Regions from separate parts of the Bacillus sp. 2175 genome, predicted to be linked through region 3. Evidence: riboswitches for the same ligand, from Rfam matches in the RefSeq annotation. Region 3 holds a riboswitch; each other region holds the start of a gene.
The links. A riboswitch is a leader RNA that binds a small molecule or an ion and turns the genes downstream of it on or off. The one in region 3 is predicted to bind S-adenosylmethionine.

Region 1 (11,145 bases), 680 kb from region 3:
ACCAGCTGGTGTATTACGAATTAAAACAGAGACCATAAATGATATAGTTCCGACAACGATAGCAACAAACCATGCTAGTCCATACGCCATTAAGATGTATTGCCACTGCGGAATAAGATGCACAAAGTTCGTATTTAGCGTTTCCTTATCAATAACAAATCCTGTTAAAACAGGTAAATTCCATCCCGAGTATCCAAATACAAGCCCTGATAATATGTAAGCAAACAAACCTACAAGAAACAGTATGAGCGAAATGAAAAATAACATCGTCACGTATTTACTAAGGAGTATTTTCCAACGCCGAATTGGTCGCGTAAGTAACATCTTCATCGTCCCATCACTTCGTTCTCCTGAAACGATATCAATGGCTACAATCATTACAAGAAGCGGAATAAATAATGTAATTCCTTGTTCAATAAATGCTCTGACAAAAGTCGGTGCACCCGGTGCCATCGGATTAATATCATGATCTAAATAATATTGTTGTTGCTCAACTCTTACCTTTAACCAATCACGCCATTCTTCTGGCAACCTAGAATTGTTCAACCGGTTCTGAGAATCAACAATTTGCTGTTGCAATGAAACCTTCCAATCAGTTGTACCGAGTCTTTTTTGTGTCGTTTCTATTTCACGATACTGCGCATACACAAAAAGCGGGATCAAGATTGCTAAAATAAGCATGACAACAAAAATACGTTTCTTGCGGTAAATCTTTTCTGATTCATTTAAAACTAGATTCGCAAATTCACGCATGCTGCTCACCCCTTGTGAGTTCAATAAATAAATCTTCTAGCGTAAATACAAGCTCCTTAACGCTATGTACATCTATTTCATTTTCGACAAAGTGTTTATTCCAACTACTTATAGATGCAATATCCATGCGGCATAGTAATCGATCGCCTTCTACACTCACTTCCCTTACTTCTTTGGCCGCTTCTAGCATATCTTTCGCCTTAGAAATTGGTGTAACAATCCATTCTACACGATCACTTGCTGTTTTAATTAATTCTTCAACCTTGGCAACTGTTATCATTTTTCCTTTATGAATAATAGCAACGCGATCGCATATCATTTGCACTTCACTTAGCAAGTGACTTGAAATAAACACGCTCATATTTTCTTCTTTTACAAGCTTATGTATAAATTCCCTAAGTTCTCTAATCCCTGCTGGATCTAAACCATTCGTTGGCTCATCTAATATGAGCAATTTCGGATTCCCAAGGAGCGCCTGCGCAATTCCAAGGCGTTGTTTCATACCAAGTGAGTACGTTTTTACCTTGTCATGAATTCTTTCATCTAAATGAACCATTTCAGCAATTTCAATAATACGTTCATCTGATATATCACCTAACATACGAGCAAATTGCTTTAAATTTTCCCATCCCGTTAAATATGTATACAACTCTGGGTTTTCAACGATACTCCCAATTTGACGCATCGCTTCTCTGAAATTTTCCTTAATCGAATAACCACCAATAGAAATCGTACCTTCTGTCGCCTTAATCAATCCGACTAACATTCGAATGGTAGTCGTCTTTCCAGCACCATTTGGTCCTAAGAACCCGAACACTTCTCCTTGCTTTACATCAAAGGAAATATTCTCTACAAGAGTCTTCTTTCCAATTACCTTCTTCAAGTCTCGTACGGAAAGTATCGTCGTCATTTTACCCCTCCTTGTTCTAATTTTAATTTACTTACAACATTTTGAACTAAACGTTCTGCCATATACGTATAACCTACTTCGTTCGGATGAAAATGATCAGAGTATAATAAATCTTTCCCGCGGTTTTGGAATAAATCAAATGTCGGTGTAATATATACATTTTTATCGTTTAGCGCTAACTTCTCTAAAGATGCATTCCAGTCCACAACAATGTTTGAAGACCCTTTTAAATCTTCTACATCTTCAAAAGGATTGTATAAACCAAGCCAAAAAATCGGACTATCTGTATTTAATTTACGAATTTCTTCTATAATTTTCTTTGCTTCATTTTGAAACGTTTCTGTGTCAGGACGATACGTCTCTAAATCTATTTTCCCAAGCGATTCCCAGCCTGGGAACAAATCATTCCCACCAATCGTTAACACGATTACATCTGCTTGCTTAATTGAATATTGAGCGCCATTACTTTCAATTTGTTTTAATAAATCGGGCATTTTTGCACCACTAACTGCTAAATTTGTTAATGCAATTTTTTGCTTATAATCTTTTTGTAAATCCTCTTTCATTCGCCCAACATAGCCAATTCCTTCTTTATCACCAACGCCACGCGTTAATGAATCACCTAAACTAACGATTTGTAACGTTCCCGTTTTCTTTTTCTCTTTTGCCACTACATCGGTCTTTTTAATTAAATTTGAAGCTTTCGGATTTAATACATCATTTACACCTGAAACAAAGCCATATGCAAATAAACAGAAAGATGCAATTGTAATGAGTAGAATTACTTTTACTACTTTTGATCTCATATCAAAACCCCTTTTAGCCCTCATAGATTGTCCATAATTATACCAAACGCAATTTTGAAAAGCGATTTTCACACCTTATCTATTATGTTGTTTCCCTATGTACTAATTCTGGCAATAACTCTACGTGCTTTACATCTATTTTCTCATCATTAATCTTTTCATATAATAATTCGAATGCCTTCACACCAACATTTTTACTACAATACGAAATCGTCGTAATGCCTAAAATATCTGCCACATCTTGATCATCACAACCGATAATCGTAATATCTTCTGGAATACGAATCCCTTGTTTTTTCGCTTCCGTTACCATTCCCGCTGCAATATGGTTGCAAGATACAAGAAACGCTGTTGGTTTTACTGACATATGGGCCCATTCCCTAATTACATTACGCCCATCCTCCACCGTAAAACAGCCTTTAAACTTCCAGTCCTCTATCGGTGTTACAGCAATCGTTTGAAGCGCATCCTCATATGCTTGTTTTCTTCTCTGGCTATTAATGCTATTGCTTCTTCCAATGCAATACCCAATACTTGTATGGCCGGCATCTATTAAGCTCTTCATCCCGCGCGAAAACACTTTATAGTAATCAATATGCACACTCGAAATGAAATTCGAGTCTATTTCTTCACACATAACAATCGGACCAAATTTCGTATATTCTTCAAGCTTTTCCTTACTATTTGCCCTGGAACATATAATAACCCCATCAAGCTTTTTCATTTTTAACATATTCAAAATTTCTAATTCTCTTTCCTCACTATAATTCGTCTGACAAAGCATCATATTATAATTGTTTTTTGCTGTTTCCTTTGATATTCCCTCGATAATGGCGCTATAATATTGATCATTTACGTGCGGTAATAAAACGCCAATGACATTCGTTTTTCCTTTCACTAAATGAATTGCATTCACATTTTGCGTATAATTTAATTCTTCTATAATTGCTAAAATTTCTTTTCGTTTCTGTTCATTTACGTACGGATGATTATTTAGTACACGTGAAACAGTTGAAACAGATACTCCAGCAAGTTCAGCAATCTTTCTTATATTTGTCATCTCATTTTCCCCTTCTCACAAAAATTATCCCTTGACCTGGTAAGCTTTCCACAATATATCCTTTCCTAGCAAATACATTTTGAAAGGATATACAACTATGCTTCGATTCAAATTAGAATATATATTTTTCATTGGCGGTCTACTCACTCTCGCCATCGGTATTAATATGATGACGACAATTACTTCCTTTGGACTTAGCCCTTATGATTCCTTCTTTATTGCACTATATCAAAATTTCGGGATAAGTATCGGTTTTTGGATTTTCATGATTAATTTTGCTTTTACTCTTATCGTACTCTTTTGGAATAAAAAACAAATTACGATCGGTACCATTGTAACGATGGTTCTTATTTCGCTTTTTGTTGATTGGATTGGTTCCATTACAACTATTATGGATGCTATCCGCTCTCTTCCAAAATATATAACACTTATTTGTGGAAATCTATTCGTTGGAGCTGGGATTGGTCTTTACGTCTCTACAAACCTTTGCGCGGCGCCTCAAGAAGCTTTCGTTTTGACGGTTGCTGAGAAGAAAAAATGGACGTTTAGAAGAACAGAAATTTCATTAGCCTTTTTATTTTTAACGTTAAGCTTTTTATTAGATGGACCTATCTATTTTGGAACAATCATCTTATCCTTTACAACAGGCTGGATTATCCAAGCATTTATTCAAGTTGGTACGCAGATTTTAAATAAAAAAGAGCCTATTAAGCAAGCTGCTTAATAGGCTCTTTCTGTTTTATGGTAAGAGATACTACTTAGCATCCCCTTCAATTCGATAGTTCGCTTTCAAACAATCTATTTCTTCATACCCTTGCAACGTATGTAGAATATAATCATAATCAGCAAGAGACGCACGATGCGTTACAATTACAATTTCAGCCTTTCCTTTCTCTTCAAGCGGCATTTGAATAATTTTCTCAAAGCTAACTCCGCGCTCAGAGAACAATGAAGTAATTTTTGCAAATACACCAATTTCGTCTTTTACATGCAGTCTTAAAAACTTTTTCACGACAATTTCGTCTGGCTCTTTTAATACTTTTTGATATTGTGGGACTACAGCACTATTTCCTGTTACCCCTAATCTAATATTTTGCATTACAGCAACTAAATCCGAAACAACAGCTGTCGCTGTTGGTAAACTTCCTGCGCCTGGTCCATAAAACATCGTTTCCCCAACTGCTTCACCGTACACATACACAGCGTTATATTCATTTTGTACTGCCGCAAGAGGATGTGTATTTGGAAGTAAAGTTGGTTCAACTGTAACCTCCAATTTTTCACCATCTCGTTTTGCAAGACCGATTAATTTAATTGTATAACCTAAGCTCTTACTATATTCAATATCTTCCTCTGTAATAGAGGTAATCCCTTTTACTTTCACGTCTCCAAGCTCTACATTTGTAGAGAAACCGAGAGTAGCTAAAATCGTCATTTTTCTTGCTGCATCTAAACCTTCTACATCTGATGTTGGATCTGCTTCTGCAAATCCAAGTTGTTGGGCTTCTTTTAACACGTCGTTATATGCTCTCCCTTCGTCTGACATTTTCGTCAAAATAAAATTTGTCGTTCCATTTACAATTCCCATTACTTTCGTAATAAGATCTGAGGAAAGTCCTTCTACGATACTGCGTAAAATTGGAATTCCCCCTGCCACACTCGCCTCATAGAATAAATCAGCCTTATTATCTTTTGCTGTCGCTAATAATTCAGCTCCATGTAATGCCATTAAGTCTTTATTTGCAGTTACAACATGCTTTCCGCTTTTTAAAGCTTGTAAAATATATGATTTTGCATCATCAATGCCACCCATCACTTCAATGACAACATCAATATTTGGATTATCTAAAATTTCATTTGCATCTTGTGTTAATAGAGTAGAAGGTACCTCTACCTCTCTCTCTTTCTCAATGTTTTGCACTAATACTTTCGTTACCTTCACTGGACAACCTACTTGGTGTATGAGTCGTTCTTGATGATCCGTAATAATACGAACCACACCACTGCCAACTGTCCCAAGACCTAATAACCCAACTTGAATTTCTTTCATAGTACTGTCCACCCCTCAAAAATTGTGTTTAGATGAAATTATATGAGTAAAAAATCTGAAAAACAATGTATTTTGAACATTCGGAAAAATAAAGGTTAATCTTTACAAGGAAAACGTTGCCACGTGTTACACAATCCTTCTTTACAATATATAAGGGGTTTCTTGATACACGTAATAATTCAACCAATTAGAAAACAATAAATTACCATGACTCCTCCACCTAACAAGCGGCTTTTCATCTGGATTATTATGTTTAAAATAGTTTTTTGGCACATCAATATTTAATCCCTTGTCACGATCTCGTTCGTATTCTTGTTTTAACGTCTCACAACTATATTCGCTATGTCCAAGGGCAAACACTTGCTTTCCTTCTGGCCCAATAACAAGGTGAACACCTGCTTCTTCAGAGTTTGCTAACAATGTTAAGTCTTTCACTCCTCTAATATCATTCTCTCGTACTTCTGTATGACGAGAATGCGGAGCAAAAAACAATTCATCAAATCCTTGTAACAATTTCACATGTTGCTCGCAAACTTCATGTTCAAATACACCGAACATTTTTTCCTTAAGGGGATACTTTGGAACACCATAATGATAGTACAAGCCAGCCTGTGCTCCCCAGCAAATATGGAGCGTAGATGTTACATTCGTTTTTGAATACTCCATAATATGTTTAAGCTCTTCCCAATAATCTACCTCTTCAAAAGCAAGGGTCTCCACTGGCGCTCCTGTAATAATGAGCCCATCAAACTTTTCATTTTCAATATCACGAAACGTTTTATAAAAGCTTGTTAAATGTTCTTGCGTTACATTACGAGATAGATGTGATTCCATATGAAGCAAATGAACATCTAATTGTAACGGTGTGTTTCCAATTAAGCGAAGTAATTGTGCCTCTGTGTCTTGCTTCGTTGGCATTAAATTTAATATAGCAATTTTCAAAGCGCGTATATCTTGTGTTTCCGCTCGCTCCTTCGTCATTACAAAAATATTTTCTTTTTGTAACACTTTGCGAGCCGGTAAATCTTTATCAATTATGATCGGCATGTGTTTTGCCCCCAACTAGAGCTGCTTCCAAATCTGCAATAATATCAGAAACATCTTCTATACCAACTGATAAACGAATTAAATCAGATGTAACACCAGCTAAACGCTGATCTTCAGCATTTAATTGTCTATGCGTCGTACTAGCAGGATGTATAACGCAAGTTCGTGCATCAGCTACGTGTGTTACAAGAGTTGCTAGTTTTACATTTGCGATAAATTCTTTTGCTGCTTCTAATCCGCCTTTAATACCGAAAGTTAAAACACCACTAGCACCTTTTTTCAAGTACTGTTGTGCCAATGAGTAATTTTCATTACTATCTAAGCCCGGATAATTCACCCATTCAATACGTTCATGATTAGCAAGCCACTTAGCAACTGCAAGAGCATTTTCACTATGACGTTCCATTCGTAAATGCAATGTTTCTAAGCCAATATTGCTAATATATGCATTGAATGGGCTCATACAATTTCCATAATCTCTTAATAGCTGAACACGTGCTTTCACAATATACGCTGCTGCACCAAAGTTTTGAACGTAACTTACACCGTGATAACTTGGATCTGGTTCAACAAGTTCAGGATACTTTCCATTTGTCCAATCAAAGTTTCCACCGTCAATTACAATACCGCCTAAGGAGCTCGCATGCCCATCGATATACTTCGTCGTAGAATGAACAATAATATTTGCCCCATGTTCAAACGCCTGGCATAAATAAGGAGTTGCTAATGTATTATCAACGATAAAAGGTACCTCTAATTCTTTAGCAGCAGCTGAAAATTCTTTAAAATTTAAAACATTCATCGCTGGATTTCCTAACGATTCTGCATAGATAAGTTTCGTCTTGTCATTAGCAAGCGCCGTAATTTCATCTGCCGTTAAATTTGGATTAAAGAACGTAACATCAATGCCCAGTTTACGCAAACTCACTCCAAATAAATTAAACGTTCCCCCGTAAACCGTTGAAGAACAAAGTAAATGATCCCCACTACTACAAATATTTAAAACTGCGAGCATAATAGCTGCTTGCCCAGAAGCCGTTGCAACAGCTCCTACACCGCCTTCTAAATCTGATAACTTCTGCTCAAATGCGGCTAGAGTAGGGTTTCCAATACGTGTATAAATATATCCTTCTGCCTCTAAGTTAAATAGGGCTGCTAAATCATCTGAAGTATCGTATTTATATGTTGTACTTTGATAAAGTGGTAAAACACGTGGTTCACCATTTTTTGGCGTATAGCCACCTTGCACACAAATTGTTCCTTTTCCCCATGATTCTCCCATCTCTCATTCTCCTTTCTTTTATACAAAATAAAAAACTGCCCCTTTCCTGAAAACAAGAAAGGAGCAGTTTGAAAACACGCTCTAAAGGCTCTTTCTTATCTCTCAGGATTACTACCTGCAGGATTTGGCACAATTCCGTTATACGGCTGTTGCCAAGGTTTCATCGGGCCTGTCCCTCCACCTTTTCTTGATAAGACTATGCAATTACCGTTGATTTTATAGCAATAATTTCCTAATGTCAAACGGTTTTTCTGAATGTTCTAAAATAAATGTTAACAGTTTCATATAAAGCAACAAAAGAAATATATTCTAGTCTATTTCAAAAAAGACCTTTAAAAACCTCAAATCAGTCTATAAAATTAAATAAGTAATTTAACCTATAAATTCAAATTCCCCTAAAGTTAACCTATATGTTGAATAGGCCATCTCCTCAAAAAGATACTATATATATTCAATCCATTTTTCACTAGTATATTTCACTTTTTTACCTACTAAGATTTACATAACGGAGGTATAACATGACAAATAAAAAAGATATGCAGTACATACTTGCTCTATATGGCATTCTTCTAGGATCTATAGTAGGAGCTACAGTCTGGTTATTTTTAGTCACAATAAATATTGGAATCCACTTTATTTGGGGATACTTGCCTGAAGTTCTCTCTTTTCCCTCTTATTACACCCTTTGCGTAACAATAATTGGCGGGGTCCTTGTTGGTCTATCACAAAAACATTTCGGTACATACCCACGCCTTATGCCTGAAGTGATGGCTGAATATAAAAAAACTGGTCGAATCGAATATCGCTTTGTCCATCAGGCTACTTTAACAGCGATTATTGTTTTAATTTTCGGTGCTAGTCTTGGTCCAGAAGCCGCACTAGTTGGAATTATAGGCGGACTGTGCACATGGGTAGGGGATCGCTTTAAATTTGCCTTAAAGAGTATGAATGAGCTAACCGAGATCGGAATTGGAGCTACTTTAAGTGTCATTTTTAACGCACCATTATTCGGTTATTTAGCACCAAATGAAAATGAGGGGGAACAAATTGCTGCTTTTTCTAAAGGAAAAAAGGCGATTGTATACTTAGCTACTACTTTCGCAGGTTTTTCTGTTTATTTACTACTGAGTAAACTCGATAATCGTGGATCCTTTATTGTTGATTTCGGGGAAGGTGCACTTTCATTCAATGAATGGATCGCATTTCTTCCACTTGCTAGTATCGGTGCTATAGTTGGTTTCTTTTATTTCAAGTTAGAATTCACATTAGAGAAGTTAATTCACCCTTTTAGGGAATACAAACTGACACTCGGAATTATCGGTGGTATTTTATTAGGAATTGCGGGAACTTTTCTTCCGTACACATTATTTTCAGGTGAGCATCAATTAAAAGAATTAGTTGTTGAATGGAGCCATTTATCTTTTTGGATACTACTTCTTTCAGGGATTTTAAAGTTGTGCATTACTGCCGTTTGTTTGAACACAGGGTGGCGAGGTGGACATATCTTCCCAATTATATTTTCCGGGTCAAGTATCGGATACGCTGTAGCATCTATTCTTCCTATAGATCCAGTAGCATCTGTTGCCATCGTAACGACAGCAATTTCAAGCTATGCGTTACGAAAGCCAATAGCTATAACATTACTATTACTTATGTTTTTCCCGCTTAATTTACTATTGCCCATGCTTGGTGCAGCTGCTATCGGGAATGCCTTTCCGCTCCCAAAACATAACGAAAATAAAAATTAATAAAAATAGGCAGTGGGGATGAAAGCTCCACTGCCTATTTTTTTATTACACATGCTGCTTTAATAACGCTTCTAACTCCTCAAAATTATGCACTTCATATGTCGGTATAATCCCACTATCATTTAATTTCCTTTCTGGATTAAACCAACAAGTATCAATTCCCGCTACATATCCACCTTTCATATCAGCGCTTAATGAATCCCCAATAATCAGCCCTGCTTCAGGTGCAAAGTTAGGAATCCGTTCAAAAACATAATCAAAATACTCTTTCATCGGTTTTTGAAAACCTGTATCTTCCGAAACAAAAACATCTTTAAATAATGAATGTAAACCTGCATTACGCAAACGCTTATCTTGCGTCTTAGAAACACCATTTGTCACTATATACAATTCATACTCTCCTTGAATTTGATTTATAAATTCAAACGCACCTTGCATGAGTTGATTTCCTTCTTCTAAGTAGTTACGATAATTATTTTCCAATAATATTCCATCTACTTCTTCTCCATACTCTTTAAACAACAGAGAAAATCTTGTATTTACAACTTCATTGCGTGATAGTTCTCCTTTTTCAAAAGCATCCCAAAGACCTTTATTTATTTTTTTATAACGAGCCTCTATCTCGTCTGTTAAAGGGATTCCCTTCTCTTCAAAAAGCACCCGTAAAGCCACTTTTTCAGCCTTTTGGAAATCTAGTAATGTATCATCTACATCAAATAACAATGTTTTATATTTTTTCATAAATTCATCACACTCTCTTTTCTACAAAAACAAATTTACATAAATCGTATCATTCATTCTTGTAAAGATAATAGGAGATATCTCATACTATACATGGGGGTGAAAATATGAAAATCAGCAAAAATGAGGAAGAAATTTATCAATACATGCGAATCCATCAATTCCATACCCTATTTTCATTTCATGTCTTGCCATATGTAGAGCTGCATTCTTTTCAAACGAAAGAGATGATATGTAGCGAAGGAAATGCTCTCCCTTATCTCTATTACTTAATTTCTGGGAAAGCAAAAATATATATGAGTCATAAAAACGGGAAGGTTTCATTAATTAATTTTATTCAAGCACCATCTTTTATCGGGGAATTAGGATTAATAGGAGTAGAAAATATTACTAAGTCCGTTGAAGTACTAGAAGATTGTGTGTGTTTGGCACTTCCTCTTAAAGATTGTCAGCAACTTTTATTACAAGATGCAACGTTTTTACAGCACTTATGTAAATTTATTGGAGAAAAGACAATTACTCGCACTGAAAATCACGCAAAAAACTATAGTTATCCTTTTGAAAATCGATTAGCTGCTTTTATTTTATTAACAGAGCAAAATAATTGTTATATAGAAAAGCATACCGAGGCCTCGGAATATTTAAATGTCAGCTACCGTCATCTTTTATATGTATTAAATCAGTTTTGCCAACTAAATTATTTAAGAAAAGAAGGCCGAACATATTATATACAAGATCGAAATACATT
Region 2 (11,145 bases), 1.4 Mb from region 3:
TACATCCTTTTGTGAATTTTTTCTATTATATCGGGGTGATGATACTATGTATGATGTGTCTTCATCCTCTTTTTTTAATTGGAGCAATAGTATTAATTATTATGTTAAATGTGATGCAAGGAAATAGCGAAAAGATAAGAAAGATGCTACCGAGCACAATTGTTTTCTTCTTTATGGTAATTTTATTTAATTCGTTATTAACGCATAGAGGTCGAACTACGTTATTTTGGTTAGGTGATAGCCGTATTAAGCTTGAGGCGATTATGTTTGGCATAGTAATGGGGTTATTACTAGTTGCAGTTATGTTTACGTTTGCGTCATACAATGATATTATTTCCAGTCATAAATTTTTATATTTGTTTTCAAGAATTTCACCGAAAGTTGCATTGTTAACGATGATTACAGTGAGATTTGTTCCTTTGTTTATAAGGCGATTAAAGAAAATCACACTCGTTCAAAAGACGAAAGGTGTGCAGGTAGATTCAGGTTCGATAATTGAACGCGTCAAAAATGGTATGCAATTGCTGCAAGTATTATTAATTTGTTCATTAGAAGATGCACTGCAAACGGCAGATTCTATGCAAGCTCGTGGATTTGGTGTAACGAAGCGTACGACGTATATTCGCTATAGAATGGAAAGGCGCGATTGGTATACGCTCAGTTATTTAATCATTTTATTTATAGCTGCTATTATATGTAGTAATTATGGCGGGGGGAAATTGATTATTTATCCGAAAGTCGAATCGATTCTATTTCAGCAATACGATGGGATGATGTTTGTCGTATTTACGATGTTTATTAGTTTACCAATCATAATGGAAGGGAGAGAATGGATATGGTGGCGCATGCAGAAATAAACAATTTATCATTTGTATATGCTGATGAAAATGAAAAAGCGTTACAGCATATTTCTCTTTCTGTTCAAAAAGGTGAGTTTATTGCACTTGCTGGAGGATCGGGATCTGGGAAGACGACTTTATTAAAACATTTTAAAAAGGAGTTACTTCCAATTGGTACGCGTTCTGGAGAGATATTTTATGAGGGTGTTTTAATAGAGGAAGTAGCTGATTTGTTATCTGCCCAAGAAATTGGGATGGTATTTCAAAACCCAGAAAATCAGATCGTTATGGATACAGTAATTCAAGAATTAGCATTTTCTTTAGAAAATATCGGATTATCATCACATATTATTCAAAAAAGAATAGCAGAGCTTATTAGCTTTTTAGGATTTCAAGATTTATTGCATCAATCTGTTCACACGTTATCTGGTGGGCAAAAGCAACTTGTTAATTTAGCTGCGGTATTAGTTATGCAGCCGAAATTGCTATTATTAGATGAACCGACAGCGCAGTTAGATCCAATCGCTGCAAAAGAGTTTTTAGGATTATTAAAACGGATTAATGAAGAACTTGGAATTACGATTATTTTAAGTGAACATCGTTTAGATGAAGTTATCCCGCTTGCAACACGCGTTGTTTGTATGGATAATGGCCGTATTATGTATGATGGTAGTCCTAAAATTGTTATTACGGATATGTGGGGAGTAGAAACATTCCGTCCATTTATTCCGCAAATTCCAAGGCTATTTTTAGAGTGGAATGTGAGAGATATTCCGTTTACAGTGCGAGAGGCGCAAATGAAAATGAATGATTTTGCAGCGATATCATATGTAAATGAGCCAATAGCACAAAGTGAAAAGCAAGAGGTAATTTTAAGCGCAGAGCATATTTCGTTCCAATATGAAAAAAATAGTCCGCTTATTTTACGTGATTTATCAGTTTCGATTGAAAAAGGAAAATGGGTAGCACTCGTTGGGAAGAATGGTACAGGTAAGTCTACACTGTTAACGATTTTAGCAGGATTACAAAAAGCGAGAAGAGGGAAAGTAAAGTGGAACGGAAAAGTAATACATAAAATTGATTCGAAAGAACGTTTTAAAAGTATTGGGTATGTATCGCAGCATCCGTATTACCATTTTACATTTGATACAGTATGGGACGAGGTTTATGAACGTGCGCGTGAATTATATGGAGAACAAGGAAAAGAAATAGCAGAAGATACGCTAAAACAGTTTTGGTTGTACTCGCTTAAAGAACGCCATCCGCACGATTGTAGCGGGGGAGAGCAACAACTTCTTGCATTATGTACAACGTTATTATCAAAGCCGACTTTATTATTACTTGATGAACCGACAAAGGGATTAGATCCATGGAAGAAAGAAAGAGTAGGAGAGCTATTTAGGAAGCTACAAAAAGAAGGTACAACAATTGTAATGGCAACGCATGATATTGAGTTTGCAGCGAAATACGTTGATCAATGTATGATGTTATTTGATGGAACAGTCATTATGAATGATGCACCGAAAGAATTTTTTAGCGGCAACTTCTTTTATACAACATCTATTAACCGATTCATTCGAAAAGAATTGCCATATGCATTAACGTGGGAGGATGTGTACGAAGCTTGTCCAAAAGATATGTTGCATTCATAATATGTATCTTTGCAGTAATAATCGGCACATTACTCCTTACGACACTTGTCATGGACGGTTATTACATGTTAAGTAGTTTGTTTATATTAGCGGTTATTATGTTACCTTTCTATATCCGTTTTGAAAGAAAGGCGTTTGTTTCACGTGAAATTGTTCTCGTTGCTGTATTAGCGGCAATTGCAGCAGTAAGCCGGGTGCCATTTTCTATTTTACCAAGTGTACAACCAACTTCTTTTGTCATTATCGTTTCTGCAATTGTATTTGGTAGTGAAACTGGTTTTATGATTGGTGCTACAGCAGCAATCGTATCTAATATTTTTTTAGGACAAGGTCCATGGACACCGTGGCAAATGTTTTCATGGGGCATGATTGGTTTTATAGCAGGTTTACTTCGTAATACATTTTTTATGAAAAAGCTATGGGGAAGACTTCTTTACGGAGTAATTGTTGGCTTTTTATTTGGCTGGATTATGAATTTCTGGGGTCTTCTCGGTTTTATACGAGAAGCAACATGGGAAACTGTCATTTCGTATTATATCGCAAGTTTTTACTTTGATTTGAGCCATGCGATTTCGAATGTTATTTTCTTATTACTATTTAGTACTTCATGGATTACGATTCTTACAAGATTTAAAAAGAAATACGGTATATTAGATGAGCATAACGTGACATAGAAAAGCATACTCATATAAGGTAGGGTCGCGACTTACATATTCGTTTGCCTCTTTCATGCTTCTTACATACTGTAAGGAGCATTTTTTTGTCAAAAAATCGATTTAATATACATCCGTTATTATATAAAATTATTTGTATAATGGTAGGTGAGAACTTTTTTCAAAAGGGAGGTGTATAGTTAATGAAGTTAGTTATTCCGAAGCAACATGGTGCATGGGCTATGCTTGTTATTCCTTTTTTATTAAGTGTCATACTTGGGAAACCTACTATTTATCATATTCCATTGTTTTTAGCGTGGTTTTTTATCTATTTAGCCACGTATCCATTTCTTACGTACATAAAGCAAAGACGAAAAAAAGAGTTTTTACAAGCTGCCATTGTTTATTTCAGTATTGCGTTCCTATTTGGGATGATTTCTTTATTATATGAGTGGCGAATTCTTTTATTCGTAATAGTAATGATTCCATTATTTATAGTGAATATGTATTACGCTCGTCAAAAAAATGAAAGAGCACTATTAAATGATATTTGTGCGATTATTGTGTTTTGTATCGGTGGATTAATTAGTTATTACTTTTCAATGAAGCAAATCGGTCATACAGCTATATTCATTGCACTTATTTCATTTTTATACTTTTTAGGTAGTACGTTCTATGTGAAAACGATGATTCGTGAAAAAAATAACCCGAAGTATCGTCTTATATCTTGGGGATATCATATCGTATTAACGATAATCATATTTGTGATTAATCCCTGGTGTTCTCTTATTTTTATACCAAGTGCCATTCGAGCAATTGTGTTGTATGGCAAAAAAATTTCTATTATAAAAGTAGGAATTTTAGAAATTGCTAATTCTGTATATTTTTTAATTATAACGGCAATAATTATGAAGTATGCCATTTGAAAAAACTTCCCATCAATTGATGGGAAGTTTTTAATCTTTTTCTAAAATGTGAACGGTGTACTCGCAACGTTGAATAGCTTGTTCAACAGCATAAAGTGATTGTTCAATACGAGCGCGATTAAAATCTTTTTCAACTGTTTCGAGCGCTTCTTCTAAACAATTTTTAGCTTCTTGTAATGATTGAAAAGAATCTTGTACATATCCGCGAGCATTTTGATGCATTTCATAATCCTCCTTGCGTGTTCGTATATGGGTAGTATGAACAGTAAGGAAGAAAATATAATTTGTTATATTTATTTGACAATTAAAGTGGAATTACGTATAGTAAGAATTAAGTGAATATTTTCTTATCCAGAGAGGTGGAGGGACTGGCCCGATGAAACCCAGCAACCGCGATGCAGGTGCTAATTCCAGCAGAACATATTTGTTCTGGGAGATAAGACGAAGATATATACGTAACTTCTTCTTATCGGAGAGGTTTTTTTATTGCAAAAAAACCGATTACGAAAATTTATATTAAGAAGAAAGGGGTTGCGCATTACTGTGACACTCGAAAAATACGTAAAACTGCGTAGTACAGTTTATGAATATATGATAGAGCAAGATAAGCCGATATCATTGTTAGATATTCAAGAACATATCGTTTCGCATCATGAAGGAAAATTCACGAAAAAGATGTTGCATCAATTTTATTTATCAAGATTATTAGACGAACTAAAACTGGATGGGAAAATTACATTAGCTGATGAATATCTCTATGCTGAAAAAGGGGTATTGTATAAGGCGAGAAAAGGGAGCTAAGCTCTCTTTTTTTCTTAAAATAACGGAGTATGTAGAGTAAAAGACTGCTAAAGCAGCCTGATACAGGGAATGGTGTTGAGTGTGTAGTGTCAAAAATTGAATGTGCCTGAAAGAGGCAATTCATATCGGCTGCAAATGAAAAGAGACACCTTCGCCGAATAGGTGTCAGTCGTTTTGTCATATAGACTTGCTATTTGACAGTTATTAGAATAACATACAGGATTTTTGAAGTCAAAAGGGAATTAAAGGAAGGGGTACAATTATGTACGCTTACTTATTAAAAGATATAACGAAATGGATCCCAAAGTACATTGTAGATAAGGGATATGAATATTATGAAGATGGACATGTAGAAGATGTTGAAATACATGATAAAAAAGTGTTTGCTTTCGTTACTGGAAATGCAGGAAATTATGAAGTAGTTATCGATCTCGAAGATTTTTCAGAAAGTAGCTGCAAATGTCCATATGAGAATCTTTGTAAGCATATGGCGGCAGTTGTTTATGATATTCAAGGTGCTGGTGAGAGTGCAGTTAAAGAGAAACTGAGAGATTTAGAAAAAGAAGAATTACTTATATTATTGAATCGATTATTGCAAAGTTCGAAAAACGTACAGATTGTAGAGAAGATGTTAAAGAAGGGGAAACTTTAACGTATAGAGGGAGTTGTTATGTAGTGAACGTACTAATTGTATACGCTCATCCTAATCCTTCAAGTTTTAACGCGGCGATTTTAAATCATGTGCAAAAAGGACTACCGGAAACAAATCATTCAGTTACGCTGCTTGATTTATACAAAGAACAATTTGATCTAGTCCTCGTATTTAATGAAGAGAAGAAAAGACGTGATTTAGTAAATGAAGAAGAAACAGCTCGGTACAGAACGTTAGTAGAAGAAGTAGATACACTTTTATTCATCTATCCAATATGGTGGTGGGGGATGCCAGCAATTTTAAAAGGATTTATCGATCGTATTTTCGTAGCTGGATTTGCTTATAAATATGAAGGGGCTCTGCCGAAAGGATTATTGCAAGGGAAAAAAGCATGGGTTATTAATAAGTTAGACTCGCCCCTATGGTACGTCGCATTGTTATATCGATCAGCAGATTGGATTATGATGAAGAGAGGTGTTTTACGTTTTTGTGGCATTCGCAATATAAAACGGTCAGTGTTTCAATCTGTGAAAAAGAGTAAAGTATCAAAGCGTGAAAAATGGTTATTACAAATAGAAGAAAAGGCTCGTACATTATGAATGAAGTTGACTGTATTATAAACTGTGTTCAGTATGATGGCGAACTTTTTCGGAAGTATGTTACGCGTTTACTTCAATTGAAAAAATGTAGCGAAACATTTCAGCAAATTCAAATAGAGTTAAGAAATGATTATTTAATAAGAGGAATTTGTGAAAGAGAAGTAGATGAGATAGTACGGGGAAGTAAAGAATATGAAACATATTTTCTTCCTAAAGCGTTACAGTGGAATTTTTTGAGTGAACATCCACACTTAATCGGAAAAATTTGCGAAGATTTTTTTGCATTTGAGTCATTACATCTTACGGAGATAGAGTGGGAGAAGATTATAAATTGCATGGGAAATAAGTGATTTATTATGTAAAAAAGCTAGTATAAAACTAGCTTTTCGTTTAAATAAATAAGAAGCATAGACTAATGATAAAACCCGCATATAGTAAGTTCACAACACAAAATCCCATAATGTCACGAGCACCTAAACCAGCTATCGCTAATGCTGGTAATGCCCAGAAAGGTTGAATTAAATTCGTCCAAGCATCGCCCCATGCAATTGCCATTGCTGTTTTTGCAGCAGGTACACCAAGTTCAGCGCCAGCTGGAATCATAATTGGTGCTTGCACAGCCCATTGACCGCCGCCAGATGGAACGAAAATGTTAACAATGCCAGCACTTAAAAATGTAAAGAGCGGAAAAGTCGTTTCATTTGAAATGCTAATAAAGAAATTAGAAATAGCTCCTCCAAGTGAAAGTCCTTCACTATTTGCTCCAATCATCATGCCCATAATTCCTGCGTAAAACGGAAATTGAAGTAAAATGCCAGAAGCACTTTTCGTAGAGTCTGAAAAAGCGCGAATATACTGAATCGGAGTACGGTGGAAAATAAGACCTGCAATTAATAACATAAAAATCACGATATCGAGAGTAAGGTTAAAACCTTTCGTATAAAAGTAATTGAAAATATAAATGAGACCTAACAATCCAACGCAAAGTGTAATAATAATGCTATTTTCCATCTTTTCAGCGAACGTATTTTTTTCTACTTCTTGAGCAGCAGCTTCTTCATGGAACACGCTAGGATCTACTGTAATCGTATGTTTTTCATCTGGATGCATCGCTTTATTAATGAGAGGCATCGTAACGAGAAAAATAATAACTGGAACGAGAGCGTATGGTGAGAATAACGTTTCTGTTATTGGAATCGCCTCTTTAATACTTCCAGCAGTCGTTTTAATTAACGTTTCACCGCCTGTTGCTAACGTAAGAGGGATAGAGGCAGAAAGACCGGCATGCCAAATGAGAAACCCAGAGTAAGAAGAGGCGATTGCTAGTCTATAATCTAATCCGTCCAGCTGCCTTGCCACTTCTTTTGCGTATAAAACAGATACAACAATTCCAAAGCCCCAGTTTATGTATGCACCAAGTAAACTTACAATTGAAATGGCAATAATGCCTTGTCCATTCGTTTTTGGTAGTCTGGCAGCTTTCGTTAATCCCTTTTTAATAAGAGGAGCATTTGCTAAAGCAGATCCAGTCACGAGTACAAGTGCCATTTGCATAGAAAAGGCGAGGAGTCCCCAAATTCCATTACCCCAGTGATTAATCATTTCTACAGGGGTTTGGTGAGTCGCAAACATACCAAAGAAGATAACAAAAACAGTTAGTAAACATGATAAAATAAACGGTTCTGGCAAGAAGCGTTGCACTAAGGCGACGCAACCATTTGTAAAGGAACGAAACAAAATAGATCACCCTCCTTATGTATATGTAGTACAATTATTCGAGGTTGTTTAGGAGATAACCTCTAATATAAAGAAAATTCAGATATTTATAGGGTGATAATTTATTGATAGGTTGATATAGAGCCTTGTATCAGATTCTGCTTTTAATATACTAGAAGAAAACGGTTGGAAATGGGGTAGCACTTATAGGGATAGTATACAGAAAGGTTACTAGCTGGCTTCAAAGCAACTGTTGCAAAGGGAGAGGAGATTCAATACAATAGTGTTGTATTACATGAGAAATATGTTTTAGCACAAATCTAGCTAAAAATGTTTATACAAATACATTTAAAATTGATGGGGGAATTATGATCAAAAGTTTTTATCTTTTAAAGCCTAAAATGTTTACGGCAGATATGTATTATAAAGTTTTTATTACAGGTGACTGTATATATTTTATAAAGATTGGCGGACAGTTTCATAGTCGATATGCTTATAAAAAACAATTACCTGGTATTTCAGAGCTATTGTTTTTGTTCTGGTTCAAAAAAATTGAGAAAAAACAATTAAACTTAGAAACTGAAATAGATACAAAAATACATACTGGCGATGTACATGAACTCTTGCAATTAAAGAATAACTTTTCAATTGAAATAAATACAATTGAAGAGGTAGTATTAAATAAACGAGGAACGTTTCATACAGGTTTTAATGATAATGGAACAATTTCCTTTATGTTAAAAAATGGTCAAAAAATAAAGTTCATCATCCCGGAAGAAACTTTATTTTCATCTATAGAAGAAATTTTCGACCAATATGAACAGACAATCTTTGTAAGGGAAGTGTTTTAACGAATTCTCCAAAAGGTGTGGATGTATTAGTTAAACACTTAATTAAACATGTAAACTGCTTATATAAATTTTGATAGGCGTGTTTTAAGCAGTTATTCTTTCAGTATCTTCTAATATGTAGGAGTATAAATAAAATGTCCCAACAAGAAAAAGCTTCCACTACTGTGGAAGCTTTTCTAAATAATGTGCAATATCAATATACATATTTGAATAAACCGAATGTATTTCATTACTTGGCGTTGCGTTAGAAGAGAAGTGGGCGATTACCATATTTGCTTTCGGATCGATGTAAAGTGTTTGTCCGTAACTACCTAACACTTCGAAAGCACCTTGTTCATTGTGGGGAATCCACCATTGATTATGATAAGAAATAGAAGCGCCACTACTAATTTCAAGTTCACCTTCTTGTACATTTTTTACACTTTCTGTAATAGAAGAAGGGAGAATTTGTTTTCCGTTATATTCCCCGTTGTTTAATAGTAATTGCCCGAATCTCGCCATATCTCTAGCAGTTGCATTTAATCCAGCACTAGCTTGTTCTACTTTTGTTTCATCTGTAACGTAATACGCGTTTTCTTCCATACCAATTTGAGACCAAATTCGTTCACTTACATTTTCAGCTAGTGATTTACCAGTAATAGTTCTAATAATCCAAGCGAGCGTTTCTGTTGATCCGTTATTGTAAGAAAAGGAAGAACCAGGCGGTGCAGTTTCTTCGGCTTCTCGTAACATATCATAAATTTTCATCGGACCGTCGTAATTTTTGCCGCGGGGTAAAATATTGCTAGCTAAATATAATTGTGCATCTTGATTTTCTAGCCCAGGCTGCTCATATCCATGAGTAGGATATTCAGCTGACACTTGCATGTCCATTAATTGCTGAAGTGTGGCATTACCGAACGGTGTGTTTTTTAATTCTTTTATGTAAGTGTCAGCTGTTTTTTCTAAGTCAATACGTTTTTCTTCAGCGAGAGATTGTATAATCGCCCCGGTAAAGACTTTTGCTAATGATGCCATACCATGAGGTTCATTCTGTTTATACCCATTGAAATATCGTTCATAAACAAGTTGTCCATTATGTACAACGACAAAAGCATCTGTTTTGTTATCGTCTAAAAGTTTTTTTAGAGGAGTTGTATTTCCGAATCTACGCTCCACAGCAAAATCGTCTAAGTTTTGCAATGCGGAAGGGAAGTGAGCAATTTGGTCAGGATTGTTTTTTACGTTATTAACTAAAGTGAATTCTTTCATATGGGTATATGACCAACGTAAGTAAGGGTCATTTAACCAGTTTTCTTTTGTCACATTATGTTTTGATGGGGTCGTTTTATTTTGTTTGAAGTAAGTAAACCCAAGCCCTGTAATTACAAATATGAATGTTAGTATAAGTAAGAGTAGGGGAGATTTTTTTAGTTTCATATATGGCCCTCCTTTTTATTTCTACTATAAGTATACGCTCGTCTTGAAAGAAATACAAAATAAGGAAAGTAAACGGGGAAGTTTACTTTCCTTATTAACGTTAAGCGGAAATTTTTCCGTCTGTAGGTTGTTTCTTGAATTTTTGTTTTCGTCCGTGTAATCCATAATATAAAAGTAAAGTGAACGCAACGATAATAGCTGCGATAAAATACATATTATGATAACTGGATTTCGCTGCGACAATACCTAAAATGAAAGAACCAAAGCCAATACCACTATCAAAGAATGAGAAATACGTAGCTGTCGCAGAACCACGTCTATGGTTTGGAGCGGCAGAAATCGCAATCGTTTGGAAACTCGGAATTAATGTTCCGTAACCTAAACCGATTAGCATACCTGCGCCAAGGAACCAAAATGAAGTTTGTGCTTGGCTTAATATGAACATTCCGATTGTGAAAATAATGATAGCAGGGTAAACGAGTACATTTTCACCGAAGCGATCAAAAATCTTTCCTGTAAATGGACGAGAAATGACAACAACAAGTGCGTATAAAATAAAGAAGTAACTTGCAATTTCACTTAAACCGAGTTCTTTCGCATAAATAGGAATAAAGGATAAAATACCACTATAAGAAAAGGCTAAAACAAATCCTGTAAGTGCAATTGGAATAGAAGATGGTTCGATTAAGTCTTTCCATTTCATTTTTTCACGTTTTTGTTTGCTAACAGGTGCTTCGTGTGGAATATCTACAAGTAGTCCTAATAAAAATGCAAGTAATGAAAATACGGAACAAACGATAAATAACACAGTAAACGAAAAATGAGAAATAATTGTTAAACCTAAAAAAGGACCAATTACCATCGGCAGACTCATAAATACGCCGAAATATGCAAGTGCTTCGCCTCGTCGATGAGCTGGCGCAACATCAGTTACGATCGTACCAGTAGCTGTCGTTGCCATCCCGAACCCAATACCGTGTAAGAAGCGAAGGGCAAGTAATAAGAATAAACTTTGCGCACCGAAATACATAACAGTA
Region 3 (11,145 bases):
TTTCTTTCGGTACATCTTCCCGTTCCAATAGAAGAATCGTGAAGTGAGGCCTCCGTACTTTACAATGCGCCGTGCCATTTTGTGCATATTCTTTTGTGCTGATACTTTTTGATCTGATAAATAAATACCAAGTAACCCTCTGCTTATGAGACGATGAAACTTCGCATGAGGCAAATCACCAATGCTCTTCTCTGCTTCTTCTACAAAGTGTTTCATCCGATCTAATATCGCTTGCTCGTTTTCGTAATAACTACAGAAATTCAAATCTCCGCCTATACGGTCTTCTTCTTGATCAATGAAATAATCAAGCAAAATATGAAGTCCTTGTACGTAAGGGAAGTATCCTTGTCTAATTTTCGCAATATCTTCATCATGTAATTCATCATGAAATGCATATGCAACAAGACAGAAAATTCCAAGTGTAGAACCGGCACATGCTGAAAATTCAAACCAACTCATCTCAGGTAAGTTTTCTTTATGTGCTTCAAACCAATTTTTCAGTCGCGGCTCTCTTTCTTCTAATTTCACGTGTTTATGAATTTGCAAATCACAATAATAACAAGCAAGTTCATGAAGAACAGGAGCAATTTTGTCATAGTGCTTCGTTTTCTTTAAAACATCTTGGCATGTTTCAACAAGTTCATCTAAATAACCACCATCATCTTGATCATCACGATAACGATAATAATTACCGCCACCTTCTACTTCAGGTGATAATGCCATTAACATCGATTCATGCAGTGCGGCAAAATCATTTGGATCAAGTGATGTACTGCGATCACATAAATTATCTAAATAGTCGCTGATCGTTTGATACGCTACGATAAAACGAATACATTCTTCTCGGTGTTCATTTGCTAGCAGAGCTAAAATGCCACCGCCCTCACAATGAAACGTTTTATGCTCAATACTTGCGATTGCCTGACTATGAAGCTCATCATTCGGAATATGGTAGGCACGCTCTTTCCACATCGCTAGCTCATGGTGTACAACCGGAAACACATCACGGTATACTTTCGCCATGAGCGTTATGGGATTACTCGGTACGTTCACTTCTTCCTTCATCTCCTCTATTAAATGTACAAATAATGATTTATTTGTTTGTTTTTACTATATTATTGACATGCATTTCAGTAAATGACTGAATATAACTCAAAATTTCATCACGCTCATACTCATTTAATAGCTCGTGATAACAATTCGGCCATTCTTTAAAAGCCTTATCACTTATTTTAACATTATCAAACCAAGTGCGGACACGTATTTTATCTACAAGTTTATCCTCACAAGCTTGCATTAGCAAGAGCGGAACATCTGGAAAATCATCTATTTTTTTATGAGCAATTTCGATAGACTTAATCAATTCACTATACCAACGTACTGATACTTTGCGCAAGAACAAAGAATCATTCTCCATTGCATCTCTCACTTCATGGTTACGTGTTGACATTTCCACCGTAAGATTCGTTGCAAATTGCAATTTTGGAGCCACAACATTTAATATTCTTGAAGCAAATTGAAGCGGAGCAGAGGGTCCAGTCACTACCCCTAAACAAGGCGAACTCAAAATAATACCCTCTACATCTTCTCTCTTCGTTTCTTGCATCATACGAATGACAATAAGACCACCCATACTATGACCGAATAGAAAAATAGGTAACCTATACTTTCTTGCTTCTTTCACCCATAATTTAACTTCCTCTATGTATTCATCAAATGAATCAATATGTCCTCTATTTCTTGAAGTCGTTCCATGTGACGGAAGATCCCCCATCACGACGTGGTAGCCGATATGATTCCACATTTCCGCAACGGCTTCGTAACGTCCGTGATATTCCATTGCGCCGTGCACAATAACAATGACAGCTTTTGCTTCCTCCGCTTCATAATTCCACATACGGCTCTCCTCCATTTCACTCTTTCTCATAATTTGATACACTAAAACTAGTCTCTAGGAAAGGAAGACTTTACATGATATATCCTTACAAAGAAAAAAAACCGAAAATTGCGAGTAGTGCTTTTATCGCTGACTATGTTACGATTACAGGCGATGTTTCCGTTGGCGAGGAATCAAGTATTTGGTTTAATACAGTCATCCGTGGTGATGTGTCACCGACAATCATTGGAGACCGAGTAAATGTACAAGACCAATGTACACTTCACCAAAGCCCGCAGTATCCTCTTATTTTAGAAAACGACGTAACAATTGGGCATCAAGTCATTTTACATAGTTGCCATATTAAGAAAGATGCTTTAATTGGAATGGGATCTATTATATTAGATGGTGCTGAAATTGGCGAAGGAGCTTTTATCGGCGCTGGAAGCCTCGTTTCACAAGGAAAGAAAATTCCGCCGAACACGTTAGCTTTCGGTCGTCCCGCGAAAGTCATTCGTGAATTAACAGAAGAAGACCGTAAAGATATGGAGCGTATTCGCACGCAATACGTTGAAAAAGGTCAATATTATAAATCATTACAGAAGTAAATTTCCGCTGCCATAAGATTGGCAGCTTTTTTTATATAAAATCTAACTTTTTCTTTACAAAACATTATTACTCCCTCAACAAAATCTTATTAAAATAAAAGCTAATATCTCCATATATATGTAGATGAGGGAGGAGAATTTTCATGAAGGTCAGTGGATTATATAAAATAGAATGTTACATTTTCAGAGGAATTAACCGCTACTTTGATCAAAAAACATTAAATATCTTTTTCAGCAATATTACTCATATCGGTGGCGCGACTTTCTCCATCGGACTCACACTTTTCTTTTTAATTTTCGCAAAGGGAACTTTGCATCAAGCTGCAATTGCAACTGCTATTTCGTTAGCAATTAGCCATATTCCTGTGCAAATATTAAAAAGGTGGTATCCGCGAAAACGTCCTTATTTAACAATTCAGGATGCAAAATATCCAGTCCATCCATTAAAAGACCACTCTTTCCCGTCTGGTCATACAACAGCCGTTTTCTCTGTCTTCATTCCATTTATTTGCTATAATCCAAGCTTACTTGCTTTCCTATTACCGTTAGCGTTATGCGTCGGTATTTCACGTATTTATTTAGGCCTTCACTATCCGTCAGATGTATTCGTCGGTATGTGCCTTGGCACTTGTTCTGGCATCATCTCTTTTTATCAATTCATCCCACTTTTCACATAAAGGAGTGATATGATGAGAGTCGCCATTTTTACCGATACTTTTACGCCACAAGTTAACGGGGTTGCGAAAACGTTAGAGCGATTAACACAATATTTTCAGAAAGAACAGATCGCCTATTCTGTTTTCGCCCCTCAGCATACAGCTGAAGATAATTTTGTAGCGAATGTGAATAAGATGAGAAGTATCCCGTTAACAATATTATATCCAGAATGTCGTTTTTCTTTTCCTACTCCGCGCATTAAACGGGAACTACTTTCCTTTAAACCTGACATTATTCACATTGCCACACCTTTCAACATGGGACTTTGTGGATTGTATTATGCAAAAAAGTTAAACATCCCAGTTGTCGGTTCTTATCATACTGATTTCGATGCCTATTTACGTTATTACAAAATCGAATTCCTCTCCAATATGCTGTGGAACTATTTAAAATGGTTTCATAGTCATATGCAAAAAAATTTTGTACCTTCCTTTGAAACATTACATCAATTAAAAAACAAAGGCTTTCAGACCCTCTCTATATGGGGACGTGGTGTAGATTGCACACTCTTTCATCCTGCTTACAATACAGACCTATTCCGAAAAAAATATAATATTACAGCGAAGTATGTCCTTTCCTATGTTGGACGAATTGCTCCTGAAAAAGATATTGATACGCTGCAACACCTTATCGTTAAAACAGCACATACTCGAAACGATATTCATTGGCTCATTGCAGGAGACGGTCCTCTAGCAACAAGTTTACGTGAAGCTGTTCCGAAAACAAATATCACTTTTACTGGCTATTTACAAAGTGCAGATTTAGCTGAAGCATATGCTTGTTCTAACATAATGGTGTTTCCATCAGCTACTGAAACATTCGGAAATGTCGTACTTGAATCACTCGCATGCGGTACACCTGTCATTGGTGCAAATAGTGGCGGGGTTAAAAATATTATTACAGATGGAAAAACGGGAGTTCTTTGTCCGCCTAAAAATGAAGATGCATTTCTATCATCCATTTATTTTTTATTACAAAATGAAGAAAAACTTGAGCAGATGGGAATATCAGCTTCATCTTTTGCGAAATCAAAGAGCTGGGATGAGATCTTTCGCGGTTTGCTTAACCATTATGAAGAAGTCCTGCAGCATAACGCATCAGAGTTGCTTGCTTAAATAGAAAAACTCCCTTCAAAAAAACGAAGGGAGTTTATTACATGGTCATAAATTTTAGTTTAATAAATGATACATAAGGTTAAACATTGTTTTATTTCTATATTAATTATATCAAAAATAAACATAACTAAACAGACTTGTAATAAAAACCCATAAAAATTAATATATGGTTATACAGTATTTTAAACTGTATAATGATTTTAAGAATTCCCCTTAAAATCAACTTACTCACATACCTTTATACAGTAATTGTTCCCCAATTCTGTATATCAAAAAACCTTTCATTCATTTGAAAGGTCTTTTTGAGCCTGCACATATTCTTCTTTCGTATTTACATTTATAAACCAATCCGCATTCGCTTGTACATCTTCTCCAGAAACATACTTCACATTACATTGTGATAAAAGCTGGCCCATACTTCTTTTTTCTTCCTGAAGTAAAGCATAAATCTTTTCTTTCACGCGGTTATGATACGCCGCAAGTAGCGGTTGTTTTCTTCCATTAATAATAGGTACAACCGCATCATATTCATTGCTCGTTTGCTCTAGTAAAATGGCAAACCATTGATGCGAAACGTTTGGTGCATCGCAAGGCATAATAGCGTACCAATCTGCTTCTATGTATTCCATACCTGATACAATGCCCGCAAGCGGTCCATTTCCTTTATAGTGCGGAATGTCTTCTATAACAGGAACTTGTACGAATTGCTCTACTCGCTCTTTTATATCAGTATGGCTAATTACTACAATGTCTTGCAAAGTAGTTCCCATCACTTTCACAATATGCTCAACAAAAGTAGTTCCCTTCCAAATTGCTAACGCCTTCGGCTCACCAAATCTACTCGACATACCGCCCGCTAATACAATTCCAGCATACTTACTCATTGGCGATGCAGCTCAAATGTAATATGGCCTAATTCCGGTAAAATTAATTTATTCATCGCAAGTCGAACCGCTCCGCTAGACCCTGGCATCGAGAAGACTACTTTGCGCCCAATTGTACCACCAATCGCTCTACTTAACATTGCGCTGCTTCCGATATCTTCTAAATAACTAATCATACGGAACAGCTCACCAAATCCAACAATTTCTTTATCTAATAACGCTGATACTGCTTCAATTGTGACATCGCGTTTCGTAATACCAGTACCGCCATTTGTTAATACAACATCTACATCTTCCTTATGATAACCAGCTAACACCGCTTGCTGAATACTTTCTTTATCATCTTTTACAATTTCATAAGAAGTTACTTTATGTCCCGCTTCTTTTAACAATTCATGTAATAGTTGTCCGCTCTTATCTGTTTCTTCCGTACGTGTATCGGAAATTGTAACAATCTTGCAACGCACTTCTTTTGGAGCTTGTTTTTTATGTTCAGTTACACTCATTTTTTATCTTTCCTTTCTTAAAGACTTTTCTTCATTTTATCATACATACCTTTACACAATTATGTATGAAGCCAATCATGCGCCATGATACAATATAAGTATACTAACCCACAAAAAGGAAAGTGTACTTTCTTATACTCCTAGACTACACATCTTTAGCTACTCTTTATATTTTCTACATAATAGAATTCAATTTTAAAACTTGTACTAAAAAATAAATTGGAGGTCTACATTGTATGGAACTTTATAAAAAATTAACAACAACATTTATCCTCTTATTCATCGCTTCAATCACTGTCGGCTTTTCCTTAAAAGGCGCAATTCCATACGCTACATTAGTAAGCATTATATTCGCGACACTATTTTTACTAAGTAGTGCCTTTTGCGCAAGTAAAGCACGTCAAATGAAAGGTTGATCACATATGTTCAAAAAGAAATCAATCTTTTGTAAATCATGTAAAACAGAAATACAAACGTATGAAAAAGCGTGGATTCATATGCCCTTTCCGGCGAATGACATGACGAATATGAAAAAGTATATTGAATTAGAAGGACAAATTTATTGTAGTTCGTGTGTTGAGATAATGAACAAAAACCAGTAAATACAAAAGGGGTGTTTACATTGTTTGAATCCAACCGTATCCAGTTACGAAAGTTTTCCGAAGATGATATTCTAACATATTATAAATGGCATAATGATATAGACGTTATGAGTTCAACTACACTCACTCTTGATAAATATTCCTTTCAAGACACAGAAAAACTTTGCCGGCAATTTATTCATTCTTCGAACTCTAAGACCTATATCATTGAAGAAAAAGCTACGCATCTTCCAATTGGTATTACTTCTTTAATTCATATTGATTCGTATAATCGAAACGCTGAATGCATTATTGATATTGGTAAAAAGGATTACTGGGGGCAAGGTTATGGGCAGGAAGCTTTAACCCTATTATTGGATTATGCATTTTTAGAATTAAATTTACATCGCCTTTCTTTACGAGTATTTTCTTTTAACGATAGAGCAGTTAAATTATATAAATCACTTGGTTTTCAACATGAAGGAACTTGTAAAGAAGCTATATTCCGCAACGGCACTTGGCATGACATTGAACTCTTCGCTTTATTCCAACGTAATTATAAATAAAAAAAGCTTTGCGCTCACCGCGCAAAGCTTTTTTTCATATATTATAGACCAGCTTGCTCTTTTAAAGCTGCAGCTTTGTCTGTACGTTCCCATGATAGATCTACATCAGTACGTCCGAAGTGGCCGTAAGCTGCTGTTTGTTTGTAAATTGGGCGACGTAAGTCTAACATTTTAATAATACCAGCCGGGCGAAGATCGAAGTTGTTACGAACTAGTTCTACTAGTACGTCTTCAGATACTTTACCAGTGCCGAATGTATCAACTGAAATTGATACTGGTTGTGCTACACCGATTGCGTATGCAAGTTGTACTTCTGCTTTTTCAGCAAGACCAGCTGCTACGATGTTTTTCGCAACATAACGAGCTGCATATGCTGCAGAACGGTCAACTTTCGTTGCATCTTTACCAGAGAATGCACCGCCACCGTGGCGAGCGTATCCACCGTAAGTATCAACGATGATTTTACGTCCTGTTAAACCAGCATCACCTTGTGGTCCACCAATTACGAAGCGGCCAGTTGGATTAATGAAGAATTTCGTTTCTCCATCCATTAATTCTGCTGGTACTACAGCTTTAATTACGTGCTCTTTTAAGTCGCGATCGATTTCTTCCCATGTAACATCTGGATGATGTTGTGTAGAAATTACGATAGTATCAACACGTACTGGTTTACCATTTTCATCATACTCAACTGTAACTTGCGTTTTTCCATCTGGACGTAAGTATGATAATGTATCATCTTTACGTACTTCAGTTAAACGGCGAGCTAATTTGTGAGCAAGCGAGATTGGAAGTGGCATTAATTCTTGTGTTTCATTACATGCAAAACCAAACATTAAACCTTGGTCTCCTGCACCAATTGCCTCAATCTCAGCGTCAGTCATTTGACCTTCGCGTGCTTCTAGCGCTTGGTCAACACCCATAGCGATGTCAGCAGACTGCTCATCGATAGATGTTAAAACAGCACAAGTTTCTGCATCGAATCCGTATTTTGCGCGTGTGTAACCAATGCCTTGAATTGTTTCACGAACGATTTTCGGAATATCTACGTAAGTAGAAGTCGTAATTTCCCCCGCTACCAATACTAAACCAGTTGTTACAGTTGTTTCACAAGCTACACGTGCATTTGCGTCTTTTGATAAGATCGCATCTAAAATTGAATCAGAAATTTGGTCACAAATTTTATCTGGATGTCCTTCAGTTACAGACTCAGATGTGAACAGATGACGTTTTTTTGTCATGTGGTAAACCTCCCTACAGTAATTGTATATATTGTACGGAACTCATCCTTAATTTGCCACAAACTGCGACATACATTTATTCTCCCACACAAGCATACAGAAAAACCTTTCCTACTTTACATAGAGGAAAGGTTTAATTTGCTACTTGCATACTGCTTTTTGCCCTTCGCTCTTATCGTTCGAGACCTGTAGCCTCGCACAGGTTTTAGCACCTATTCACCTGCATTTATCAATACAAGTGAGGTTGCTGGGCTTCATCGGGCCTGTCCCTCCGCCAGCTCGGGATAAGAGAGTATCCGTCCCAACCTATACTAAAGAAATGATATTCATTTGTCAATTAATATTCACATTTTCCTGAAAGTTTTTCTCAATACGCCTGAAATGAAATATTAATAAGGAAATAATGCATTCACACAAACAAAAAGAAATAAATAGTATACATTATTTATATAATTGTGTTATACTCTTGTTGGGGATTACGAGAAATATTTCATTAAATGAAAAGGATGGTATATAAATATGAGTACTGTGAATGTCCAAATTGGTTTACACGAATTATTGAACGGAAGCAATGCACAGATTCAACTAAGTGTTCCGCAATTAGTGGAAAAAGTATTAATGCGAAATGAAGGGAAATTAACTTCTACTGGTGCCGTTTCTGCTTCAACAGGAAAATATACAGGACGTTCTCCTAAAGATAAATTTATTGTGAAAGAAGCATCGGTTGCTGACAAAATTGCTTGGGGAGCTGTGAACCAACCGATTTCTGAAGAACATTTTAATAAATTATATACTAAAGTTTTAGAATACTTAAAAGAAAAAGAAGAGTTATTCGTCTTCAAAGGATTTGCAGGCGCTGACCGCAATTACCGCCTACCAATTCAAGTTATTAACGAATATGCATGGCACAATTTATTTGTACATCAATTATTCATTCGTCCAACTGAAGAAGAATTAACGACTCATGAATCAGAGTTCACAATTGTTTCTGCACCGAATTTCAAAGCTGATCCAGCTGTTGACGGTACAAACTCTGAAGCATTCATTATGGTTTCATTCGAAAAACGCATCGTATTAATTGGTGGTACAGAATACGCTGGAGAAATGAAAAAATCAATCTTCTCTATTATGAACTTCTTATTACCTGAACAAGATATTCTTTCTATGCACTGTTCTGCAAACGTAGGTGAAGAAGGCGATGTAGCATTATTCTTCGGTTTATCTGGAACAGGTAAAACAACATTATCTGCTGATCCAAACCGTAAATTAATTGGTGATGATGAGCACGGTTGGTCTGATAACGGTGTATTCAATATTGAAGGCGGTTGCTACGCGAAATGTGTAAACCTTTCTCACGAGAAAGAACCACAAATTTTCGATGCAATCACATTTGGATCTGTTTTAGAAAACGTTATCATTAATGACCAAACGCGTATCGCAGACTATAACGATACTACTTTAACAGAAAATACTCGTGCTGCATACCCTATGCATGCGATCGACAATATCGTACTGCCAAGTGTTGCTGGACACCCAAATACAATCATTTTCTTAACTGCTGATGCATCTGGCGTATTGCCTCCAATCAGTAAGTTATCAAAAGAACAAGCTATGTATCATTTCTTAAGTGGTTACACTAGTAAACTAGCAGGAACAGAGCGCGGTGTTACATCTCCGCAAGCAACATTCTCAACTTGCTTCGGTTCACCATTCTTACCACTTGATGCATCTCGCTATGCTGAAATGCTTGGTGAAAAAATTGAGAAACACGATGCGAAAGTATTCTTAGTAAACACTGGCTGGACTGGTGGCGAATACGGCGTTGGTAAACGTATGAACTTAGGTTACACTCGTGCAATGATTCAAGCTGCATTAAACGGTGAACTTGCGAAAACTGAAACAGCTAAACATGACATCTTCGGTCTTGAAGTTCCACTTCACGTACCAGGTGTACCTGACGAAGTGTTAATGCCTGAACAAACTTGGGCTGATAAAGCTGCTTACAAAGCAAAAGCAATCGAACTTGCAAATGAATTCAAAGCTAACTTCAAAAAGTTCGACAGCGTATCTGAAGACATTATTAACTTAGGCGGTCCAATCGCTTAAATTAAAACTTTCTGTTGGAATAACCCTTTACTCATATGAATAAGTGTCGTGTAACCGTAAAGTTTCGCGTACTCACCGACAAAACCCAATGCGGCTTAACGGTTACACACACTTACATAAAAAAGAAGCTTACGTGAAAACGTAAGCTTCTTTCTATATCTTATATAAAGTGAAACGCTAATCTCTTCATCTATGACCTAGATTATAAAATTACAGCTTCGAATATATACATTATATCCCTACTGGGTTTCACATCGTATGGGGCTAAAAAAGGCCCTGACCGCTTCTATCCGTGGCTGGATCATCTATTCCATCTAAAAAGAAGTCTTTTATCTTTTTTAGCTCTTTGTTAGTTCTTTCTCATCTTTCATGCTATAGTATCCTAAATTAACAACAATTAAGAAATACCCACCCAAAATCCCTACTGCAAATGCCCACATAACCATGTGGTGCTCAATTTCGTACATAATAATAGCACCCAAAATTGCAGCTGCAAAACGGTTAAACATACCGAGTGTCGGTGCTTTCGTCTTCTTTACAATACTATCTCCAAGCTTCTCAATTCGTCTCCCTAAAAGCCAAACGCAATACATACTTACAATAAGCCCAATTCCAGCACCTAGAAAATGAGCTGAAAACGGCGTTAACATCCAGCCTAGTAAAAGAAAACCTAGTAAATAATACGATTGAATTTTAAACGATCTTAATGACATACTAATCATGCTGTTCTCCTCTTCAGTAATTTTTATCTATCCAACAAAAAATTTCTTTCAAATTCATATTCCTTACATCCATTTCACTCAAATTAAAAACAACATAAACAGTATGTTTATGTTGTTTAAATATTTTTAGGAAATAATATTATACAAGATTTAAAACATCATATTCTCATATTTTGTGACGGTTTTTCAAACTTTTTTCGTCCATTTATGAAAAAAATGATAT

Region 1: another riboswitch for S-adenosylmethionine. It lies ahead of ACXKY9_RS26985 (bifunctional O-acetylhomoserine aminocarboxypropyltransferase/cysteine synthase); the one in region 3 lies ahead of metK (methionine adenosyltransferase).
Region 2: another riboswitch for S-adenosylmethionine. It lies ahead of ACXKY9_RS15880 (hypothetical protein); the one in region 3 lies ahead of metK (methionine adenosyltransferase).

The regions. Positions count from the first base shown of each region.
Region 1 covers NZ_CM173819.1:5,165,856-5,177,000, forward strand. The annotation lists gene ACXKY9_RS26950 (DUF2705 family protein) at 1-753, opposite strand, end outside; gene ACXKY9_RS26955 (ABC transporter ATP-binding protein) at 746-1,663, opposite strand; gene ACXKY9_RS26960 (SGNH/GDSL hydrolase family protein) at 1,660-2,541, opposite strand; gene ACXKY9_RS26965 (LacI family DNA-binding transcriptional regulator) at 2,552-3,529, opposite strand; gene ACXKY9_RS26970 (YczE/YyaS/YitT family protein) at 3,627-4,253, shown strand; gene ACXKY9_RS26975 (homoserine dehydrogenase) at 4,284-5,579, opposite strand; gene metA (homoserine O-acetyltransferase MetA) at 5,721-6,626, opposite strand; gene ACXKY9_RS26985 (bifunctional O-acetylhomoserine aminocarboxypropyltransferase/cysteine synthase) at 6,610-7,908, opposite strand; SAM riboswitch class I at 8,001-8,105, opposite strand; gene ACXKY9_RS26990 (chloride channel protein) at 8,427-9,656, shown strand; gene ACXKY9_RS26995 (YjjG family noncanonical pyrimidine nucleotidase) at 9,702-10,397, opposite strand; gene ACXKY9_RS27000 (transcriptional regulator YeiL) at 10,505-11,145, shown strand, end outside.
Region 2 covers NZ_CM173819.1:3,041,927-3,053,071, reverse strand. The annotation lists gene ACXKY9_RS15905 (energy-coupling factor transporter transmembrane component T) at 1-857, shown strand, start outside; gene ACXKY9_RS15900 (ABC transporter ATP-binding protein) at 830-2,491, shown strand; gene ACXKY9_RS15895 (ECF transporter S component) at 2,464-3,165, shown strand; gene ACXKY9_RS15890 (YwiC-like family protein) at 3,348-4,070, shown strand; gene ACXKY9_RS15885 (hypothetical protein) at 4,101-4,292, opposite strand; SAM riboswitch class I at 4,415-4,513, shown strand; gene ACXKY9_RS15880 (hypothetical protein) at 4,614-4,871, shown strand; gene ACXKY9_RS15875 (SWIM zinc finger family protein) at 5,134-5,523, shown strand; gene ACXKY9_RS15870 (NAD(P)H-dependent oxidoreductase) at 5,547-6,122, shown strand; gene ACXKY9_RS15865 (hypothetical protein) at 6,119-6,472, shown strand; gene ACXKY9_RS15860 (short-chain fatty acid transporter) at 6,513-7,859, opposite strand; gene ACXKY9_RS15855 (hypothetical protein) at 8,207-8,689, shown strand; gene ACXKY9_RS15850 (serine hydrolase domain-containing protein) at 8,849-10,108, opposite strand; gene ACXKY9_RS15845 (MFS transporter) at 10,209-11,145, opposite strand, start outside.
Region 3 covers NZ_CM173819.1:4,483,929-4,495,073, forward strand. The annotation lists gene ACXKY9_RS23245 (tetraprenyl-beta-curcumene synthase family protein) at 1-1,053, opposite strand, end outside; gene ACXKY9_RS23250 (alpha/beta hydrolase) at 1,094-1,897, opposite strand; gene ACXKY9_RS23255 (gamma carbonic anhydrase) at 1,972-2,484, shown strand; gene ACXKY9_RS23260 (phosphatase PAP2 family protein) at 2,628-3,161, shown strand; gene ACXKY9_RS23265 (glycosyltransferase family 4 protein) at 3,174-4,316, shown strand; gene ACXKY9_RS23270 (molybdenum cofactor guanylyltransferase) at 4,598-5,200, opposite strand; gene ACXKY9_RS23275 (MogA/MoaB family molybdenum cofactor biosynthesis protein) at 5,197-5,706, opposite strand; gene ACXKY9_RS23280 (hypothetical protein) at 5,943-6,122, shown strand; gene ACXKY9_RS23285 (hypothetical protein) at 6,129-6,308, shown strand; gene ACXKY9_RS23290 (GNAT family N-acetyltransferase) at 6,329-6,853, shown strand; gene metK (methionine adenosyltransferase) at 6,895-8,094, opposite strand; SAM riboswitch class I at 8,264-8,385, opposite strand; gene pckA (phosphoenolpyruvate carboxykinase (ATP)) at 8,614-10,200, shown strand; gene ACXKY9_RS23305 (ATP synthase subunit I) at 10,539-10,922, opposite strand.